One region of the Rhizobium sp. L9 genome, then DNA from elsewhere that is predicted to be linked to it. Evidence: predicted binding sites of a transcription regulator. Region 1 holds the regulator's gene; each other region holds the start of a gene.
What was found. Region 1 encodes PhoB, which activates phosphate uptake and scavenging genes when phosphate is short. Its sites were predicted from a motif close to TGTCATNNANCTGTCAT; they were not measured.

Region 1 (4,203 bases):
ATGAATTCGCCGGTGGCGGGACGCACGCCGCCCTCGCCTTGCACCGGCTCGATCAGGATTGCGGCCGTCGCATCGGTAATGGCGGCGCGGACGGCCTCGATGTCGCCGAACGGCACCTGATCGAAACCCGGAGCCTTGGGGCCGAAACCTTCGAGATATTTCTCCTGACCGCCGGCGGCAATCGTCGCGAGCGTGCGCCCATGGAAGGCGCCCTCGAAGGTGATGATATGGTACCGCTCGGGATGGCCCTTGGAAAACTGGTAGCGGCGCGCGGTCTTGATGGCGCATTCGAGCGCCTCGGCCCCCGAATTGGTGAAGAACACCTTATCGGCGAAGGTAGCGTCCGTCAGGCGCTTGGCGAGGCGCTCCTGGCCGGGGATCTCATAGATGTTGGAGAGGTGCCAGACCTTGTCGGCCTGCTCCTTCAGCGCCGCAACCACATGCGGGTTGCCATGGCCGACGGAGGTGACGGCGACACCGGCGCCGAAATCGAGATAACGCTCGCCGCTCTCGGTGATCAGCCATACGCCCTCGCCTCGCTCGAACCGCAGCGGGGCGCGAGAATAGGTGTCATAAAGCGGCGCGGCTTCAGCCATGGCGCGGGTCTCCCGTTCAATGTTGTCTTGCACGGACTCCGGCTAACACCAGGTCCAAAAAATCAAAAATGCCGCCTTTCGGCGGCGAGCGGTACTATTTCCTTTTCGCGCTGCAATGTCAACAAAACTGGCGCCTTAGCCTATGCAGCAGGCTTGTGCAGCGGCAACTTTCGGCCTTCAACAGGCATTATTGCAGAAATGCCACGCAGAGGCAGCAAGTTGGGGAAAACTTGAAATTCGATTCATCCGGATTCCCGCGACTCTTGTCACGGAGTCAGCCTCACACTAGGTTAAAGTTCAATTACTAGACTGCATGCGGCGGAACTAGTCACCAAAATTGATCAAGCGTTTCTTGTTTCGGAGGCTTCCGGGACAACGGTGAGGGATTCTGCCATCACCAACGCAAAAGGTGGAGACAGGGCATGAACTGGACAGACGAGCGGGTCGAGAAACTCAAGAAGCTTTGGGCCGAAGGACTGAGCGCCAGCCAGATTGCTGCGCAGCTTGGCGGCGTCAGCCGAAACGCCGTTATCGGCAAGGTGCACAGGCTCAGCCTTCCCGGCCGCGCCAAGGCCGGCGGCACGGCCACCGCGGCGCGCACGCCGAAGCGCCAGACATCCGCGCCGCGCGCGCCGAATTACGCCTCCCGGATCACCACCCGCACCGTGACCCGTCAACAGGGCGCAACGATGCTGAAGGAAGAGATCGAAGTCGATGCCGTCGAGGAAATGGAATATGTGCCGGCCGGCAATGTGGTCGTGCCGATTTCTCGCCGCCTCGGCCTGACGGAGCTCACCGAACGCACCTGCAAATGGCCGGTCGGCGACCCGCTCAAGGAAGATTTCCATTTCTGCGGCTGCGAGTCCCCGGACAATTCGCCCTATTGCAGCTATCATCAGAAGCTTGCCTATCAGCCGATCAACGAAAGGCGCCGGGCGGCAGCACGGGTCAGCTGAGCGGACAGGTATTGCTGAGAACGGGAAACGGGCCGAGTGGCCCGTTTTTTATTCGATTGGGGAAGTGACCTTTGCGTTTAGCAACCAAGCCAACCCCACACTCCGTCATCCCGGGGCTTGGAGGAGAAGTGGTGCCTGGACAGATAGGCCACGCCAGTGCGATGAAGCTGGTTCTGCAGCGGCGATGGCGCGACCGCTCTGCAGCGGCGATGGATCGGCGGCAAAAACGGGTGCTACAGGTTGCACCACCGGCGCGTTTGGCGAGAGCGCCAACCACGCGCTCCGTCATCCCAGGGCTTGACCCTGGGATCCACGGCCAAGCACTCGGCTTTCATAATTTCCCTGCAGTTGGATGCATCCCTGTTCCCGCAGCGCCGGCCGCATGGATCCCAGGGTCAAGCCCTGGGATGACGGAGGCGAGGTGATGCCGGGACAAGTCGGCTCTGCAGGCGCGGTGGAAAGGTGGTGCCGAGATGCATAAGCCTCGCCGGCGCAATGACGCTGGCGACGAAGCGGCTGCGATCGACGACGGCAGGGGAGCCTCACAAGCCGTACTGCCGTGCGTTTGGCGGGAACGCCCACCCCACACACTCTCTCAGCCTTAGGCTTCCATCGAATAGCCGGCGCCACGGACGGTGCGGATGACGTCCTGCATGTTGGAGAAGTTCAGCGCCTTGCGCAGGCGGCCGACATGGACGTCGACGGTTCGTTCGTCGACATAGATGTCGTGACCCCAGACGCCGTCGAGCAGCTGCGAGCGGGAAAAGACCCGGCCCGGCGACGACATCAGGAATTCCAGCAGGCGGAATTCGGTCGGGCCGAGGCGGACTTCGCGGCTCTTGCGGTGGACGCGATGGGTTTCGCGGTCGAGCTCGATATCGCCGCATTTCAGCACCGAGGACAGCACCTCAGGTCGGGCACGGCGCAGCATCGCCTTGACGCGGGCGACGAGTTCGGGGGTCGAGAAGGGCTTGACGACATAATCGTCGGCGCCGGTGGACAGTCCGCGCACACGCTCGCTCTCCTCGCCGCGCGCCGTCAGCATGATGATCGGCAGTCGCTCGGTTTCCGGCCGCATGCGCAGGCGCCGGCAGAGTTCGATGCCGGAGACGCCGGGCAGCATCCAGTCGAGGATGAGCAGGTCGGGCGTGCGCTCCTGAAGCCTGATTTCGGCCTCGTCGCCGCGCAGGATGGTATCGACCTCGAAGCCTTCGGCTTCGAGATTATAGCGAAGGAGCACGCTGAGCGCTTCCTCGTCTTCAACAACTGCGACTCTCGGGATCATGCGTGTCCGTCTCCTCGCGCACAAGCCTTAAACTGGGGGTCTAAGCAGGCGTCCTGCGCAAATTCAGAAATTGGCTGCGACCTCTTTGCGCGCCCCGAACGGGGGCGCACGCAATCTTGGAAGGATTATTCCGTCGCGGCGCCGACGGTGTTGGCGCTGTCATCCTTCGGGCGATCGCCTTCCGGCTGGGCGCCTGTTGCCATGTAGTAGATCGTCTCGGCGATGTTGGTGGCATGGTCGCCGATGCGCTCGATGTTCTTGGCGCAGAAGAGCAGATGCGTGCAGCTCGTGATGTTGCGCGGATCTTCCATCATGTAGGTCAAGAGCTCGCGGAACAGCGAGGTGTACATGGCGTCGATCTCGTTGTCGCGTTCGCGGATGGCGGTCGCCTTGTCGGCAGCGCGTGTCGTATAGACGTCGAGCACTTCCTTGAGCTGGACAAGCGCCAGCTCGGAGAGATGCTCGAGACCGCGGGCGAGCTTGCGGGGCACGCCGGTGCTCTGCACGGCGATGACGCGCTTGGCGGTGTTCTTGCCAAGGTCGCCGACGCGTTCGAGATCGGCGGCGATGCGGATCGAACCCATGATTTCGCGCAGGTCCGCCGCCATCGGCTGACGGCGGGCGATGGTGACGATCGCCTTGTCGCCGATTTCGCGCTCGGTGTGATCGAGGATCACGTCGTCTGAGATGACCTTCTGCGCCAGCGCGGTATCGCCGTTGACCAGCGCCCGGACGGATTCGGCGACCATCTGTTCGGCCAGGCCGCCCATTTCGGAAATCCGCCTGGAAAGGAACTTCAGATCATCATCATAGGCAGAATAAATATGTGTCGATGCCATGGGGCTTTGTCCTCGAATAAGGGGAAGGCTTCGGATGGCCGTGATCAGCCGAAGCGACCCATGATGTAGTCCTGGGTACGGGGATCGTCCGGATTGGTGAACATCTTGTCGGTGTCGTTCTCCTCGACAAGATTGCCGAGGTGGAACATGGCGGTGCGCTGCGAGACGCGCGCGGCCTGCTGCATGGAGTGGGTGACGATGACGATCGTATAGTTTTCGCGCAGTTCGTGGATCAGCTCCTCGACCTTGGCGGTGGCGATCGGGTCAAGGGCCGAGCAGGGCTCGTCCATCAGGATGACTTCCGGGCTGACGGCAACGGCGCGGGCAATGCACAGGCGCTGCTGCTGACCGCCGGAGAGGCCCGTGCCGGATTCGTGCACGCGGTCCTTGACCTCGTTCCAGAGCCCGGCGCGCTGCAGGCTGCTCTCGACGATCTGGTCGAGATCGGCCTTCGACTTGGCGAGACCGTGGATGCGGGGGCCGTAGGAGACGTTTTCATAGATCGACTTCGGGAATGGGTTCGGCTT
Region 2 (4,203 bases), on a different contig from region 1:
GAATATCTCGCCAAGTCGGGCCTGCAGGCCGACCTCGATAAGCTCGGCTTCAACCTCGTCGGCTTCGGCTGCACCACCTGCATCGGCAACTCCGGCCCGTTGCCGGCGCCGATCTCCAAGACGATCAATGACAAGGGTCTGATTGTTTCCGGCGTGCTCTCCGGCAACCGCAACTTCGAAGGCCGCATCTCGCCCGACGTCCAGGCGAACTATCTCGCTTCGCCGCCGCTTGTCGTCGCCTACGCTCTTGCCGGCACGGTCCAGAAGGACCTGACCAAGGAGCCAATCGGCGAAGACCAGAACGGCAAGCCGGTCTACCTCAAGGATATCTGGCCGACCTCGCACGAGGTGCAGGAGTTCATTCAGAAGTACGTCACCCGCGAACTCTACGAAACCAAGTATGCCGACGTCTTCAAGGGTGATGCCAACTGGCAGGCCGTCCAGGTCCCGCCGGGCCAGACCTATGCCTGGGACGACAACTCCACCTATGTCCAGAACCCGCCCTATTTCGTCGGCATGGGCAAGAAGGGCACCGGCGTCTCCGACATCAAGGGCGCCCGCGTCCTCGGCCTGTTCGGTGACAAGATCACCACCGACCACATCTCTCCGGCCGGTTCGATCAAGGCGGCATCGCCGGCCGGCGCATACCTCATCGGCCATGACGTTGCCGTTGCCGACTTCAACCAATACGGCACGCGGCGCGGCAACCATGAAGTGATGATGCGCGGCACCTTCGCCAATATCCGCATCCGCAATCACATGCTTGGCCCGAACGGCAAGGAAGGCGGCTACACGATCCACTATCCGTCGAAGGAAGAGACATCGATCTACGACGCCGCCATGCAGTACAAGGCCGAAGGCGTGCCGCTCGTCATCTTCGCCGGCGTCGAATACGGCAACGGCTCCTCGCGCGACTGGGCTGCCAAGGGCACCAACCTGCTCGGCGTCAAGGCCGTGATCGCCCAGAGCTTCGAGCGCATCCATCGCTCGAACCTGGTCGGCATGGGCGTCATCCCCTTCGTCTTCGAAGAGGGCACGACCTGGCAGAGCCTCGGCCTCAAGGGCGACGAGCTCGTCACCATCGAGGGGCTGGACAAGATCAAGCCGCGCGAGAGGAAGATCGCCAAGATCACCTATGGCGACGGCACGGTGAAGGAAGTTCCGCTGCTGTCGCGCGTCGATACGCTCGACGAGGTGATCTACCTCAACAATGGCGGCATCCTGCAGACGGTTCTGCGTGATCTCGCTGCCTGATTGTCGAGCATGATGCCGAAAAGTGTGAGCGGTTTTCGGACAACATCATGCTCTGCTTTTTTGATGTAGATCCGGATTCAGATTTTGGGCCGAATCGGCCTGAAATCATCCGGATCTTGGAGCTTGCTATGATAATGGCCGCCGGAGAGCAATTTCCGGCGGCTCTTCTTTGCGGCGACAGTATTCGATGGGGCTCACGATGATTTGTTTTCAGCGCCTTCCGGCCGAGCTACGTCTCACCCGTTCGTGACTTTTCGTTTGGACCCGGAAGGATTATTCGTACGTTCATGTCTCAGAGCCTTCGGTTCCTAAACGCCGCCGGCGCTGAAAAAGAGGTGCAGGTGAATGTCCCCCCGTTTCTTGATTTCGCTGATCGCCGGCGTTGCTTTTGCAGGCTCGCTGCATGCCGAAGACGGCAAGCCGAGAGGCGTCGTCGAGCTTTTCACGTCACAGGGCTGCTCCTCCTGTCCTCCCGCTGATGCCGCCTTCCGCAAGCTGGTGAACCAAGGCGATGTCATCGCGCTCGCCTATCACATTGACTACTGGAATTATCTCGGCTGGGCCGATACGCTGAGCTCGAAGGAAAATACCGAGCGGCAATACGGCTATGCCAGGACGATGGGTCGCAGCAACGTCTATACGCCGCAGGCCATCGTCAATGGGCGCGGCCATTTGGCCGGCGCCGATCTCACCGGCATCAACAGCAAGATCGACACCTACAGCAGCGAAGGCAATGGGCTGACCGTTCCCATCAGCGCGGCGATGCGCGGCGACGAGCTGGAGATCAAGATCGGTGCCGGACAGGGCAAGGCCAATGTCGTCATGGTCTATTTCGACAAGGAGAAGACAATCGACGTTGAGAAAGGCGAAAACAGCGGAAAGAAGATCTCCTATCTGCACAGCGTCACCAACGTCGAAACCGTCGGCATGTGGGATGGCAAGGCGACCAGTCTGACGCTACCGGCGAGCGTCTTGCAGCGGCCGCAGCTCGAGGGCTGCGCAATCCTGCTACAGTCGGCCACGGCCGACGGCGATCCGGCGGCGATCCTCGGCGCGACCGTGGTGATGGCGGGAAAAAGCATCTGATATTTCACCCGAGTACGGGTGAAATGCGGGCGGCCCGGCCGAGCGTATTCGGGGCTGGGGTTAAGGTCGATACGCTCCGCCGGGCCCTTTGGCGCGCTGGCGCCAAACCGGGATGCATAAATCTCCCGCAAATGAGGCGCTGTTTTGACTGAAATGCGGCACTGGGGAGAAAGCATTGCTTGGTCCCCAGCGAACGTGACTGGACCTGCGGCGAATGTGAGGAGCGCCGCTCTTGCAATTTGCGGCGGCTCGGGCAAACTGTCACTCTCCTGTCACAAGCGGAGGCCTTGGAGACCTGATGACAGATCAGCCGGATTTGCGACACGGCGAAAGCCGCTCCGTCGACAATAGTTCCTCGGTCATCGTCGATCTCAGGGAATACAAACAAAGCAAGGACCCGCTTCCGGTGACTTTCCACCGGCGCGAGCTGGATGCGATCCTCTGGATCTACGGCCGCATGGTGGGCGAGGGGGAATGGCGCGATTACGCCATTGACCATCTGAAGGACAGAGCGGTCTTTTCCGTCTTCAAGCGCTCCGGCGAGATGCCGCTCTTCCGGATTGAAAAGAACCCGAAGCTTGCCGCCAAACAGGGTGCCTATTCCGTGATCAATATCAACGGCATGATCCTGAAGCGCGGACACGAGTTGAACCAGGTCCTCAAGGTATTCGACAAAACCTTGAAACTCGTGGACAAATAACTCTTATCAGCCCGCAAACAGCGTACCGGGGTAGGTGGAGGGATTCGGATCGGTTGTCATGCCCTCGCCGAGGCTGCGCTGCATGAGCATCGTGTCCAGCCAGTGGCCGTGCTTGTAGCCGGTGCCCTTCATCAGGCCGACCTCCACAAAACCTGCCTTCAGATGAAGCGCGATCGAGGCCGGGCTCGCGCCACCGATGACGGCCACCATCTGACGAAAACCAAGCGCGGTGCAGCGGTCGATCAGCTCGATCATCAGTGCCTTGCCGATGCCACGCCCGCGGGCTTCGGGGGCCAGGTAGATCGAATCCTCCACCATCCAGCGATAGGCGGGGCGGGTGCGGAAGGCCGACGCATAAGCGTAGCCCAAGAGTTTCCCGTCCGCATCGGCCGCGGCGATGTAGGGATATTGCTGACTGACTATCGCGGAAAAACGCTGGGCCATTTCGGCCTCGGAGGGCGGCGCAATCTCGTAGCTTGCAACGCCATTCAGGACCGAGTCACGATAGATCTCCGTGATGGCGGGGATGTCGGCTTGGGCGGCGTTGCGCAGAAGGAAGGACATCGGGGCGGCAGGTCCATCGGAAGAGCAGGCTCCTCTAAAATCATCCCTGCGAAACCGGCGCAACAAAAAAGGCGGCCGAAGCCGCCTTTTCGATCTCATTGCGCCTGTTATCTGCGGTTGCCCATGAACTGCAGCAGGAACATGAAGAGGTTGAGGAAGTCGAGATAAAGCGTCAGTGCACCCATGATCGCCTTGCGCCCGGCGACAGCGACGTCATCGGCTTCATAGTAGAGTTCCTTGATCCGCTGCGTGTCGTAGGCGGTGAGGCCTGCGAAGATCAGCACGCCGATCACCGAGATCGCGAACTGCAGCGCGGATGAAGCCAGGAAGATGTTGACGAGCGAGGCGATGATCAGGCCGAAGAGACCCATGATCAGGAACGAACCCATCGCCGACAGGTCACGCTTCGCGGTATAGCCGTAAAGCGACAGTGCGCCGAAGGAGGCGGCGGTGACGAAGAAGGTCTGAACAACGCTCTGGCCGGTATAGACCAGGAAGATCGACGAGAGCGACAGCCCTACCAGGGCGGCGTAGATCCAGAAGGTGGTCTGGGCGGCGGAGACGCTCATCTGATGAATGCGGAAGCTCAGGAAGAAGAC
Region 3 (4,203 bases), on a different contig from region 1:
CTGCACCGTCGCCACGATTCTCCGCTGCACGCCGGTATGCACGAAGGCATAGGTGAAGCCGTGGAAACATTGCAGCAGGAAGAAGCCGGCAAAGCCGGCATTCATGGGAAACAGGATCCAGCGGCAGACGCTGATGGCGCAGCCGAAGCGGATCAATGTCCAGGCATTGAAGCGCCGATTGAGACGCTTCGATAGAAAGAACACCGTCACCTCCGAAGCAACGCCGGCGCTCCAGAGCAAGCCGACCTCGGTGCCGGAAAAGCCGAGCTGATGCCAATAAATCGAGGAAAAAGCATTAAGCACCGCGTGGCTCGACTGCTGGATGGCAACTCCGATCAGGAGCAGCAGCAAATGTGGTTCGCGCAACCCGCTGCCGGTGGCGGCCGGCAGGTCGATCGGCTGGCCGCGCCGCCGTGTGGGCCCGATCCGCGGACAGAAGATCGCCATCGCCACCGTCATCGTGAAGCCGAACACCATGACGACGAGCACCATGCCGCCGCCCCCCCGGCCGATCAGCTGACCGCCGAGGAGCGTCGAGACGATGAAGGCGATCGAGCCCCATACGCGCATCGACCCATAATCGAGCCCCCAGCGGCGCACGCCTGAAATGACGATCGATTCGACCACGGGCACATAGGGCGCAAAGGTGGCGCCCTGCAGCGCGAAGACGATTGTCACCGGCCAAAAGCTGGTCGTCCAGTAAAGCGCGATCGCCGTCAGCAGCGACAGGCCACCCGACCAGAGCAGCACGGTGGCGCGCTCCTTCATGAGGTCGGCGATCATGGCGACGACAGGTGCTACCAGGACTCGAACCACCATCGGTATGGCGAGAACAATGCCGATTTCACGGTCACTGAAACTATGGGTTTGCAGCCATACCGGGAAAAATGGCAGCACGACACCATTGACGAGCAGCGGCGCGCAATAGGACAGCGCGCTGAGCAGCCGGAAGCGCGGCGGCGCTCCCTCACCCGGAGAATGTTGAGCGGGAATCATCGGTGGACCTGAAGGAAACTAGATGTTTTCCTAACACACCACCCCGGGGGGCGACCATTGCGAGAAATAGCCGTCCGGAAACGTTTTAGAAAATAAATTGGGCCTGTTACCTCGCGGTGACGGCTAAATTGCTGGCGAGCCGCCGCGACTGCGACAGCTGTAAATTCACGCTGCCTGCGCGGCGAGTTCCGCCTCTTCGAGACGCTCGACTGCGGTAAGCGCCGGCACTGCGCTAGCAAGCGCTCGCCAGGTGATCAGTTCGAACGTGCCGTCCTCATGCTCTGCAACCGCTGTGCAGCTTTCCACCCAGTCGCCAGTGTTGATGTAGCGGATGCCGTCCATCTCCTGGATGGCGGCGTGGTGGATGTGGCCGCAGATCACCCCGTCGGCTCCGCTCTTGCGCGCCTCTTCAGCCACGACGCGTTCGAACTCGCCGATGAAATTGACCGCATGCTTGACCTGCAGCTTCGCCCAGGCGGAAAACGACCAATATGGCATGCCAAGGCGACGGCGTACGGCGGCGAGCAAGATGTTGATGCGGATTGCCGTATCATAGGCCCAGTCACCGAGATAGGCGAGCAGGCGGGCGTTGCGGACAACGACGTCGAACTCGTCGCCGTGCAGGATCAGGTATTTCTTGCCGTCCGCGCCGTCATGCATCATGCGCTCGACGACCTCGATGCCGCCGAAATGCATGCCCGGGAAGTCGCGCAGGAATTCGTCGTGATTGCCGGGGATGTAGACGACGCGCGTGCCCTTGCGCGCCTTGCGCAGCAGTTTCTGGACGACGTCGTTGCAGACCTGCGGCCAGTACCAGCTGCGCTTCAGGCGCCAGCCGTCGACGATGTCGCCGACGAGCACGATCGTATCGGCTTCGTGGTAGCGCAGGAAATCCAGCAGGAAATCAGCCTTCGCGGCCTTCGAGCCGAGATGCACATCGGAAATGAAGAGCGTGCGGAAATGTCTGGGTTCCATCATGTCTGTCACGAACAGTGCTCGTGCCCCATCTTTCATCTAGCCTTCCAAAACCAGACTCGTGTTTCAGGAAGATGACAAGCTGGGGAAAAGCCCTGCAAACCCGCCGTGCCGTCTGGATGGTAAACGCAGATCCCATCGAAGCTCGCAATAGCGATATCGGAAATCCGATTATCATAATTTCTAGCCGCGAGGTCCTGGATCTTTCCCGCATGCCGAGAATCAAATTAACAGCAGCTGCCGATCAAGGCGTAACCTGGGGGATACTGATGATGCGCGCCCGAACCGCGACAATAATGATTTCTATGGCAATGCTTGCCAGCTGTGCACCGACGCAGCAGGACTATGATGCGACAGTCACGCTACTGCAAGGCAGCGCGAGAGCAAGAAACGAGTTCGTCAAAGTGTGCACAAAGGATTTCGATGCAAATGCGCGGCGCGCCGCGGGGATCGTGACAAACGTCTCCGACAATGACGCTCCGAGGATCGCTTGCCAGCGATATCTGACGGCCGCGATCTCCGGTCGCGCTACGTATCAGGATCTGCTCGACATCAAGGCTCACCGGTTTACGCCAAAACTCATCAAGATCTTCCAGGGCCGCTGATAGCCCGGAAGACGCTCTCTCGCTTCTCGATTTCGAACCGAGTGAACAAGATCGACGGGCCAAGCGGATTGGGGGCAAGCGGCGACCAGACGCTACGCCCCTTTTCGGCCGGCAATATTGCCCTGCCGATCGAGCGCGTTCATGATGACAACGATTCCATGTCCGACAAAGCGGGATGGCCGATGCGTCTCTTTCTCGTTCGCCACGGCGAATCCCTCGGCAACATCAACGAACAGGCCTACCGCCAATTCGGCGATCATAATGTGCCGCTGACTGAATGGGGCTATCGCCAGGCGGCTGAGGCAGGCGCTGTTATCGCTTCGTACCTCAAAGGGCTGCCGAGCCAGGGATTCCAGAAGCTGCATATCTGGTATTCGCCGTTTCTGCGCACGCGCCAGAGCAAGGATGCGCTGCTCGAAGCGCTGCCGGAAAACTTCGTCGGCGATGTCAGGGAAGATTATCTTCTGCGCGAGCAGGATTTCGGCCTCTTCACCGAAATCTACGACCGTGCCGAGCAGAAGCAGAAATTCCCCGAGGAGTTCGAAAAATGGGCGAGGCTGCGCAACAATAGCGGCAAGTTCTATGCGCGCCCGCCGGACGGCGAAAGCCGGGCGGACGTGGCGCAGCGGGTGCGTCTCTTCCTTCAGACCGTCATGCACGAGGCTGAAAACGGCGACCACAACGTCGCGATCGTCGGCCACGGGGTCACCAACCGGGCGGTCGAAATGAATTTCCTGCACCACTCCGTCGACTGGTTCGAGCGCTCCGACAATCCTGGGAATTCCGACGTTACGCTGATCGAGGGAACGCGTTTGCAGGGCTACGACACGATACCGCTGCACCAGGCCGCCGACCGGCAGCCGGGACAGGAGAACAAGCTGCGCGATGCCTATGGCGCTGACGTGACGATGACGCCGAAGCGCGGTGGGTAAACCGCTCCCCACAAGGGACCCTTGTGGGGAGCGGTTTGGGGCGGGGTCTTCTACGCTGCATCTATTCAAGCAGCTCGCACCGCCGCCATCGGCTTCACATTCTGATTCATCCGGAACAAATTGTTCGGATCGTAGCGCAGCTTGATTTCCGAAAGGCGCGCATAATTAGCCCCGTAGGCCATTTCGACCCGGTCGGTCTCGTCCTCAGGCATGAAGTTGATGTAGGCAGTGCCCACAGCATGCGGCTTGGTTGCCTCGAAAAGTTCGCGCGCCCAGCCGATGCAGTTTCCGTCCAATTCGGTTTCCCGCCAGCGTGCATGGACATTCATGACGAAATGCGAACTGCGCTGTGGAAATGCCGTGGCTTCGGTCGGCACGCGGCCGGCGGCGCCGCCGACATGGCCGATGAATATTTCGCATTCCGGCCCTGGCAGCTTCCGCACGGCATTGATGAGAACCTCGATCGCCGCATCGGAAAGGGAGGCGAAATCCTGGCTCTTCCAATAGTTACGGGCACCGGGCGTTAGAAGCGGGTCGAATGCCTGCTGCCAGCCGATGAACGGCATCGGGCTGACGATGTCGGCGATCGGCTTTCCGATTCTGCGCAATCTCGCTGCCGCCTTTTCGCCCGCCGCCATGTCCCCGCAATAGCACATGGCGAGCACCAATATCTCCTTTCCGTGCCATTCGGCCGG
Region 4 (4,203 bases), on a different contig from region 1:
AATACGGGGCGGCTGACAACGGCCGCCCTTTGTTTGTTACAGCGCGGAGCGTCCATGACCATTGCCGACACACAGCCGCACATGCAGAGCACGCAGGAGATCGGCACCGCCTGGGACCGGATGGTCGCCAAGCGCCGCTTCTGCACCGTGCTCGGCCTGGTTATCCTTATCGCGGCTTTCGTGAGCTCCGTCCGCTTTGCCGATGAGAGCAATGCCGGCCATTTCTTCGAACGCCTGCCGCACCTATTCGACTTCCTGAGCTGGCTCATTCCCAAGGATTGGAACGACGTCTGGCGCGCGCTCTTCGACATAGCGAGCGTCAACGACAAGGGCGGCGAGGAATTCAACTTCATCAAAGGCCGCGTCTATATCTGGGGAGACTTCTACATCCCGGAATATTTCGAGCTGATGATCGTCACGATCAACGTGGCGCTGATCTCGACTATCATCGCCTTCGTCTTTGCCGTGCCCTTGAGCTTCTTTGCGGCGCGCAACCTGACGAGTTCGTGGCCGCTGCGAGTCTTCACCAAGCGGCTGATGGAATTCCTGCGCGCCTTCCCGGATATCGTCATTGCCGGCCTGTTTTCAGCGCTCCTGTCGATCGGGCCGGTCGCCGCCATCATCGCCATCACCCTGCACACGATCGGCGCGCTCGGCAAACTCTTCTACGAAGTCGCCGAAAATATCGACATGAAGCCACATGAGGGGATGAAGGCCGTCGGCGCCAACTGGTGGGAGCGGGTGCGCTTCGCCGCCCTGCCGCAGGTGCTGCCGAATTTCGCCTCCTATGCGCTGCTGCGCCTGGAGATCAACGTGCGCGCCTCGACCATCATCGGCGCCGTCGGTGGCGGCGGCATCGGCGAAGAGCTGAAGCTTTCGATCTCGCGCGGCTTCGGCGCAAAGACCGTCGCCCTCGTACTCCTGTTGTTCGTGACGATCATCGCCGTCGACCAGTTCTCCGCATGGCTGCGCCGCCGTCTCGTCGGCGAACACGCTTTCCTTCTGCAACATTGAGGCCGCCATGACGGTGATCGACGCAAACCGCATGCAAGAGATTGAAGCGCGCTATCCGGAATATTTCCACCGGTCGTTCCGCCAGCGTTTCGGCGGGCTGATGATCCTCATTGCGACCCTCCTCTACGGCCTCTACGCCGTCTGGTTCTTTGACCTGCCCAAGCTTCTTGCCGAAGCCCACTGGGAGCGCGTCGGCATCTATCTCAGCCAATGGGTGAGTTATGATGTGCAGCCGGACTTCCGCATCCAGGATGACGGCTCGATCGAGGTGCGTTATCCCCGCTTCTCGCCGCTCGGCGACAATCCGCATCCGGACTGGGTGGTCAACAATCCCGATGGCAGCATCACCGTTTCCGTCAGCGGCACCAGCCGCAGCATCACCGTTTCGAAGAGCGAAACGATCGTGACCGCACACGGCGTCAGCGTCCCGGTCAACGTTTCGAGCGGCGCGCCCGAGGTGGTCGGCCCGGTGCCGAGCTGGATGACGGTCTATGACGATAACGTGCTCGCTGATCTCGGCTTTGCCGGCGACGTCAGCATTTCCGTCGATCGCGTGAAAGTTCGCAAGCGTTTCCTCGGCTGGGCGAATTTCCTCTTCGACACGCAATCGTCATTCTTCGACAAGCCGGTCGGCGACGTCCTTGGCCTCATTGTCTCCGGCCCGCGCATCAAGCCCGACCAGTCCAACCTGTCGCTCGCTTTCGATGACATCTGGAACAACAGCGAATGGCAGCACGGCGACGTCTGGACCAAGCTTTTCCAGACGATCGTCATGGCCTTTCTCGGAACGCTGCTCGGCGCGCTTGCCGCCTTCCCGCTCGCCTTCCTGGCGGCACGCAACATCACTCCGAACCGCCTCTTGAACCAGATTCTCAAGCGCTTCTTCGATTTCCTGCGCTCTGTCGACATGCTGATCTGGGCGCTTTTCCTGACACGCGCCTTCGGCCCAGGGCCGCTTGCCGGCAGCGGCGCGATCTTCCTCACCGAGACCGGCACGCTCGGCAAGCTTTATTCCGAGGGGCTCGAGAACATCGACAACAAGCCGCGGGAAGGCATCAAATCGACTGGCGCCCAGACCTTGCTCGTCCATCGTTACGGCATCATGCCGCAGATCGTCCCGGTCATCGTCAGCCAGACGCTCTACCAGTGGGAGTCGAACGTGCGCGGTGCCACCATCATCGGCGCCGTCGGCGCAGGCGGCATCGGCCTCAAACTCTGGGAGGCAATGCGCACCAACGCCAACTGGGAAAACGTCGCCTATATGGTCATTCTGATCCTGATCGTCGTCTTCCTGTTCGACGCCGCATCGAACGCGCTGCGCCATCGACTGATGGGCACGAATTCGCACTGAGCACTCGATGAAGGCCGGTGGCGGCGCGGCCGTCATCATCATTCTGTCACGGAAATCTTTTAGCCGGGAGCCTGCTTGCGGTTCGCCGCCAAATCACTGCACATTGCGCTCCCCTTTCGACGATCCCCAGGACAAAATCCTTGCGCTACGCTCTCTATTTTTCGCCGCCGAAGGATGACCCTCTGACCGGCGCGGCTTCGCTCTGGCTCGGCCGCGATGCGTTCAGCGGCAAAACCTATCCTGCACCCGCACATGAGACGCTGAGTGCGGCAGAGCAGTTCGAGCTGACTGCCGACCCGCGACGCTATGGCTTTCATGCGACGATCAAGGCGCCGTTTTCGCTTGCCGCTTCTGTCACCGAAAGGGATCTCATGGCCTTTGCCGAGGAGTTTGCCGCGCGCACGCCGGCTTTCGAGATTCCCCAGCTCGTCCTCGGTCAGCTCGGTCGATTTTTTGCCCTTGTTCCGGCTTCTCTTCATCAACCTCTTCAGGATTTCGCAGCGAAGGTGGTAAAGTCCTTCGAGCCGTTCCGCGCAACGCTGTCCGAGGCCGATATCGCGCGCCGCAATCCGGAAAGGCTCAGCGACAGCCAGCGCGCCAATCTGCAGCGCTGGGGCTATCCTTACGTCATGGAGGATTTCGGTTTCCACATGACACTGAGCGGGCAGGTGCCTGCAGAGCGCGCCGAGGTGATGAGAGCAATCCTGGCGGAACGTTTTGCCGGTTTCACCGGCCGCCCGCTTTTGATTTCCGGCCTTGCGGTCTTCATCGAGGAGACGCGCGGCGCCCCGTTCAGAGTTCGTTCCTGGCTGCCCCTTGCCGGCGCTAAAAACTGAAAGACCTGACAATATGAGCAAAGAGACCGTCTTTTCCAACGCCCGCATCGTTCTCGAGGACGACATCCTTTCAGGATCGATCCTCATCCGCGACGGCAAGATCGCCGATATCTCTGAAGGCAATTCGGTAGCCGGCGAAGATTTCGAGGGGGATTACGTCATTCCCGGCCTTGTCGAACTGCATACCGACCATCTCGAAGGCCATTATCAGCCGCGTCCGGGCATTCGCTGGCACAAGACGGCTGCCGTCCAGGCGCATGACGCCCAGATCGTCACATCGGGCATCACGACGGTCTTCGACTGCCTGCGCATGGGCGCGGATGAGGATGGCGGGTTCGAAAATGGCGAGATGCGCGAGATGGCCGACGCCATCCAATCGGCGGAGAAGGAAGGCAGGCTGCGCGCCGAACACCTCATCCACCTGCGCTGCGAGGTATCGGCCGACAATGTGCTTGAACATTTCGCCGATTTCGAAAATGATCCGCATGTGCGGCTCGTCTCGCTGATGGATCACGCGCCCGGCCAGCGGCAGTTCCAGACGATGGATCAATATATCTTCTACTACCAAAAGAAGCGTGGTCTGAGCGATGAGGCCTTTGCGCGTTTCGTCGCCAAGCGCCAGGCGGAATCGGCGCGCAATTCGACGCCACATCGAAACGCCATCGCCAAGGTCTGCGCCGAGCGCGGCATCACGGTCGCAAGCCATGACGACGCCACGCTCTCCCATGTCGACGAGGCGATCGACAATGGCGTGCGCCTTGCCGAGTTCCCGACCAGCTTCGATGCCGCCCGGGCATCGCACGAGCACGGCATGAGCGTGCTGATGGGCGCGCCCAACATCGTGCGCGGCAAATCCCATTCCGGCAACATCGCCGCCCGCGATCTCGCCGAAATGGGCGTGCTCGACGTTCTGTCCTCCGATTACGTGCCGCTCAGCCTGCTGCATGCACCCTTCATCCTTGCCGACGAGGTGGAAGGCATCACCCTTCCGAAAGCGATCGC

Region 2: the regulator PhoB is predicted to act here: its motif matches at 2,600-2,616, upstream of CO660_RS07420 (DUF2794 domain-containing protein).
Region 3: the regulator PhoB is predicted to act here: its motif matches at 2,035-2,051, upstream of CO660_RS13945 (UDP-2,3-diacylglucosamine diphosphatase).
Region 4: the regulator PhoB is predicted to act here: its motif matches at 2,399-2,415, upstream of CO660_RS21510 (DUF1045 domain-containing protein).

The regions. Positions count from the first base shown of each region.
Region 1 covers NZ_NWSZ01000052.1:7,770-11,972, forward strand. The annotation lists gene CO660_RS31400 (aspartate aminotransferase family protein) at 1-596, opposite strand, end outside; gene CO660_RS31405 (GcrA family cell cycle regulator) at 1,019-1,552, shown strand; gene phoB (phosphate regulon transcriptional regulator PhoB) at 2,154-2,837, opposite strand; gene phoU (phosphate signaling complex protein PhoU) at 2,963-3,676, opposite strand; gene pstB (phosphate ABC transporter ATP-binding protein PstB) at 3,721-4,203, opposite strand, start outside.
Region 2 covers NZ_NWSZ01000006.1:94,083-98,285, reverse strand. The annotation lists gene acnA (aconitate hydratase AcnA) at 1-1,254, shown strand, start outside; gene CO660_RS07425 (thioredoxin family protein) at 1,600-2,340, shown strand; gene CO660_RS07420 (DUF2794 domain-containing protein) at 2,639-3,040, shown strand; gene CO660_RS07415 (GNAT family N-acetyltransferase) at 3,047-3,604, opposite strand; gene CO660_RS07410 (Bax inhibitor-1/YccA family protein) at 3,712-4,203, opposite strand, start outside.
Region 3 covers NZ_NWSZ01000012.1:32,062-36,264, reverse strand. The annotation lists gene CO660_RS13950 (MFS transporter) at 1-996, opposite strand, end outside; gene CO660_RS13945 (UDP-2,3-diacylglucosamine diphosphatase) at 1,162-1,974, opposite strand; gene CO660_RS13940 (hypothetical protein) at 2,244-2,576, shown strand; gene CO660_RS13935 (phosphoglycerate mutase family protein) at 2,759-3,508, shown strand; gene CO660_RS13930 (FAD-binding oxidoreductase) at 3,574-4,203, opposite strand, start outside.
Region 4 covers NZ_NWSZ01000021.1:63,710-67,912, forward strand. The annotation lists gene phnE (phosphonate ABC transporter, permease protein PhnE) at 55-1,014, shown strand; gene phnE (phosphonate ABC transporter, permease protein PhnE) at 1,022-2,365, shown strand; gene CO660_RS21510 (DUF1045 domain-containing protein) at 2,506-3,201, shown strand; gene CO660_RS21515 (alpha-D-ribose 1-methylphosphonate 5-triphosphate diphosphatase) at 3,215-4,203, shown strand, end outside.